Regions from separate parts of the Massilia pseudoviolaceinigra genome, predicted to be linked through region 2. Evidence: riboswitches for the same ligand, from Rfam matches in the RefSeq annotation. Region 2 holds a riboswitch; the other holds the start of a gene.
What was found. A riboswitch is a leader RNA that binds a small molecule or an ion and turns the genes downstream of it on or off. The one in region 2 is predicted to bind thiamine pyrophosphate.
Positions count from the first base shown of each region.

Region 1: another riboswitch for thiamine pyrophosphate. It lies ahead of thiC (phosphomethylpyrimidine synthase ThiC); the one in region 2 lies ahead of RBA40_RS01400 (TonB-dependent siderophore receptor).

Region 1 covers NZ_JAVCWL010000017.1:121,557-124,022, forward strand. The annotation lists gene RBA40_RS17960 (S8 family serine peptidase) at 1-773, opposite strand, end outside; TPP riboswitch at 1,152-1,257, shown strand; gene thiC (phosphomethylpyrimidine synthase ThiC) at 1,328-2,466, shown strand, end outside.
Region 2 covers NZ_JAVCWL010000001.1:299,916-302,381, reverse strand. The annotation lists gene RBA40_RS01405 (iron-containing alcohol dehydrogenase) at 1-792, shown strand, start outside; TPP riboswitch at 860-958, shown strand; gene RBA40_RS01400 (TonB-dependent siderophore receptor) at 1,035-2,466, shown strand, end outside.

The sequences.
Region 1 (2,466 bases), on a different contig from region 2:
GCATCGAAGGCGCGCTGTTCGGTCTTGCTGGGGCGCCCGCCGCCGAGCGACATGCTGATCACGTTGGCGCCGGCGCTGCCGCACTTGTTGGCGGCCGTCGCCAGGGATGAGGAATAGGCCCAGCCGGCGGCGCCGAACACCTTCACGATGTGCAGTTTCAAAAGCCGGTTGGCGTTCACGCCCACCACGCCTGTGCCGCTGTTGTTGACGGCCGCGACCGTGCCCGCCACGTGCGTGCCATGATGGTTTTCGTCGGTGTACCAGTTGCCGGTGCCGGCATCGTATTCGCCGGCGACGCTGTTGGCGCTCAGGTCTTCGTGGGCGCGGTCGTAGCCGGAATCGATGATGCACACCTTGCGGTTGGCGGCGTTCGCGTCCGGCAGCAGGTCGGCCTGCACCAGCTTGATCCCGTACGGCACCAGCTGGCCGGTCGCATAAGGCGTGCCGGTCGACGCCGACGTCAGGGCGAACGCCTTGCGCACCACGTCTTCCTCGATGTACTCGACGTTCGGATTGCGCAGCAGTCCGTTCAGGGCCTTGGCCGGCACCTCGATCGCCATCGCATTCATGCCGTGGATCTCGTGTTTGACCGCACCGTGAGCGCCCGCCACCGCCGCCTTGACGATGGCCGCCTTGCCCGGCTTGAACGCGACGATCACGCGGGTCGTGTCCGCCGCCGCGGACGCATGCGTGACGACACCGGCGGCGACGGTCGCCAACAACAATTTGACGGCGCTGGCGATGGGGGACATTTCAGGCTTGGTATGCATCATGGCAGTTCTCCGGAATGATCGTTTCAAGGGTGCCGCAGGCGTTGGTGACTGGCGTGCCCATGGGACCAGAAATTAAGTGTATTGGGAAACGATTAGAGCAATCAATCAAGATATTTGATCGCTTCGATAACTGTTGTTTTATCTTGGAAATTAGTAGTCCTGCCGTGCGCTCACCGCCTGCCGTGAAAATTGGTGTTATGGTTTTGCGCGTCCACGGCAACGATCTGGTCGAATTGGCAATCATGGCGGGCAAGCCAACGGTTCAGTGTCCCATTCCGGCTCGGGCGGGTGTTGTGGCAGATCACCGCGAATGGCGTGCCGAAAAAGCCATCTTGTCGGGCGGATCAACAGGTATAATTGCGCACGCTGCCGCAAGGCGGCACACGCTAGGGGTCCTGCAAGTCGCTGAGCGACGCGCGGGTGAGAAACACCCTCTGAACCTGATCTGGATAATGCCAGCGAAGGGAAGCCAGTGAGTTCCATGGATGCGCCGTCACGGCTGCCATCCCGGCCGCTCCTACTCCTTTGCTGGCTCCTGCACGCAATGGAGCCACATGAACGCACCGCTTAAAACCCCGCTCAAATTCGATTCGGCCACCGCCACGGTGGACGAAGCCGCCATCGCGCCTTTCCCGAATTCCCGCAAAGTCTATGCCCAGGGCAGCCGCGCCGACCTGCGCGTGCCGATGCGCGCCGTCAGCCAGTCCGATACCGCCGCCTCATTTGGCGCCGAACCGAATCCGCCCGTGTATATATATGACACGTCCGGCCCGTACACCGATCCGGAAGCGCAGATCGACATCCGCTCGGGTCTCGGTACCCCGCGCCTGCCGTGGATTCTGGAGCGTGGCGACACCGAAGAACTGGCCGGCCCCAGCTCGGCCTACGGCCAGGCGCGCCTGGACGATCCGGCGCTGGCCGCGCTGCGCTTCCAGCTGCAGCGCACCCCGCGCCGCGCGCTGGCCGGCGCCAATGTGACGCAGATGCACTACGCGCGCCGCGGCATCATCACGCCTGAAATGGAATACGTGGCGATCCGCGAAAACCTGCGCCGCCAGGAGTACCTGCAGGAGCTCGAAGCGTCCGGCCCGATGGGCAAGCGCAGCGCGCAGCTGCTGGGCCGCCAGCATCCGGGCCAGTCGTTCGGCGCCAGCATCCCGGACACCATCACCGCCGAATTCGTGCGCGAGGAAATCGCGCGCGGACGCGCCATCATCCCGGCCAACATCAACCATCCGGAAGTCGAGCCGATGATCATCGGCCGCAATTTCCTGGTCAAGATCAACGCCAACATCGGCAATTCGGCCGTGACCTCGTCGATCGGCGAGGAAGTCGAAAAAATGACCTGGGCCATCCGCTGGGGCGCCGACAACGTCATGGATCTGTCGACCGGCAAGCACATTCACGAAACGCGCGAATGGATCATCCGTAACAGCCCGGTTCCGATCGGCACCGTGCCGATTTACCAGGCGCTGGAAAAGGTCAACGGCAAGGCCGAAGACCTGACCTGGGAAATCTTCCGCGATACCCTGATCGAACAGGCCGAGCAAGGCGTCGATTACTTCACCATCCACGCCGGCGTGCTGCTGCGCTACGTGCCGATGACGGCCTCGCGCCTGACCGGTATCGTCTCGCGCGGCGGCTCGATCATGGCCAAGTGGTGCCTCGCGCATCACAAGGAATCGTTCCTGTA
Region 2 (2,466 bases):
AACAATATCGCCGCCGCCATGCCCTTCGGCGCGGTGCTGACCTTGCCCGCGACCGGCTCCGAAATGAACAGCGGCGGCGTCGTTACCCGCAAATCGACGCACGAAAAATTCTCGTTCATGAGCCGCAAATGCTTCCCCAAGTTCGCCGTCCTCGACCCGAGCAAGACCTATTCGCTGCCCACGCGCCAGGTCGGCAACGGCGTGGTGGACGCCTTTGCGCACGTGATGGAGCAGTACATGACCTACCCGGTCGGCGCCAAGGTCCAGGACCGTTTTGCCGAAGGCCTGCTGCTCACGCTCATCGAAGAAGGCCCGCAGGCACTGGCCAATCCCGACGATTACGACGTGCGCGCCAACGTCATGTGGTGCGCCACGCTCGCCCTGAATGGCCTGATCGGCGCCGGCGTGCCGCAGGACTGGGCGACTCACATGATCGGCCACGAGCTGACTGCCCTGCATAATCTCGACCACGCGCAGACGCTCGCCATTGTGTTACCGAGCATGCTGCGCGTGCGCAAGGAGGGCAAGCGCGCCAAGCTGCTGCAGTTCGCCGAACGCGTGTGGAACCTGTCCGGCGGCGATGAAGATACCCGCATCGAGGCAGCCATCACCCGCACCGAGGAATTCTTCGAGCAGATGGGGGTGAAAACGCGCCTGGGCGACTACGGCCTTGGCGCCAAGGACCTGGACGGCATCTTGAGCGCGCTCGAAGCGCACCGCATGGTCAAACTCGGCGAACAGCGCGACGTCACGCTCGACGTGAGCCGCAAAGTGCTGGAAATGAGCCTGTAATACGGGCGTCAGGCACGCCACACACGCTGGCGCGGGCAGCTGCGCCCGTGCCAGCTGTGATAAAATCGCCATTCGCTAGGGGTCCTGGAAGTTACTTTCCGGGTGAGAGATACCCTCCGTACCTGATCTGGATAATGCCAGCGAAGGAAAGCGCAAAGTAGTCCCCTCCTTTGTTTGCTCCCCCGTTGGCTCCGGCTTTTTCAAGCAACGCACCGCACGCCGGCGCGTAATACGAGCACACTATGTCATCGCCAAAATTCAAGCAGTCCGTCATCGCCCTGTCCATCGTGCAGGCGTTCGCCTTTTCCGTTCACGCGCAAACGACCTCGCAGTCGATGCCTGAAGTTGTCGTCACCGGCGCCAAGCAGATCGCCGCCGAGCGCGCCAGCGTGGCCGGTTTCTCCGACACGCCGCTGCTGTACACGCCGGCGACGGTGGTGTCGATCAGCCGCGAGCAGATGCAGGACTACAGCATCCGCAACAGCACCGACGCCATGAGGTTCGACGCCAGCGTCAGCGATTCGTACAACGCCGTCGGCTACGCCGAGCAGTTCTCGATCCGCGGCTTCGCGCTCAATAACGGCGCGAGCTACCGCAAGGACGGCATCGCCATCTCGGGCGACACCCAGATCCCGCTCGAAAACAAGGAGCGCATCGAGATCCTGAAGGGCTTGTCCGGCCTGCAGGCCGGCGTGACCGCGCCGGGCGGCATCGTCAACTACGCGCTTAAACGCCCGACCGCCACGCCACTGCGCTCGGCCACCGTGGAAGCGCGCGAGCGCGGCACCGTGTACGGCGCGGTGGACCTGGGCGGCCGCTTCAACGACAAGCGCTTCGGCTACCGCGTCAACGCCGCCGGCGAGCGCCTGCGCTCCTACGTCAAGGGCGCGGACGGCGAGCGCTCCTTCGTGTCGGGCGCGTTCGACTGGCAGATCTCGCCCCAGGCGCTGCTGCAGCTCGACATGGACTACCAGAAGAAATCGCAGATCACCGCGCCCGGCTACCAGCTCATTGGCGGCGTCGCGCTGCCGACCAATATCTCGGCCAAGACCTTGCTCAACGAGCAGCCCTGGACCAAGCCGGTCGACACGCGCACCAGCAATATCGGCCTGCGCTTCGAGTATCTGATCAACGACGCATGGCGCACCACCATTACCGCCAACAAGCATGAATTCAAGCGCGACGACTTCACCGCCTTCCCTTACGGCTGCAGCAACGAGGGCGAGGGTTTCTATCCGGGCTACTGCTCGAACGGCGACTACGACGTGTATGACTACCAGAGCGTGGGCGAACGCAAGTCGCCGCTCGGCGCGCAAGCCCTGTTGCAGGGTAAGTTCGCCACCGGCGCAATCGGCCACGAACTGACCATCGGCGCGACGTATCTTGAGCGCAGCGACAAGGCCGGCGAATACGTGTACGACTACGTCGGCTTCAGCAATATCTACAACAACCTGATCGTACCGCCGGTGGACGCGAGCCGCACGACCGGACCGCTCACGGAACGCCTGAACGATCATGAACGCGGCTTTGTGGTGCAGGACATCCTGTCGCTGAGCGCGCAGTTCAAGCTGCACACCGGCTTGCGCTACGCCGCCATCAAGCGCAACGCAAGCACCGACACCAGCTTCCTGCTGCCGAACGTCGCGCTGGTGTACAACCCGACGTCCGACTGGA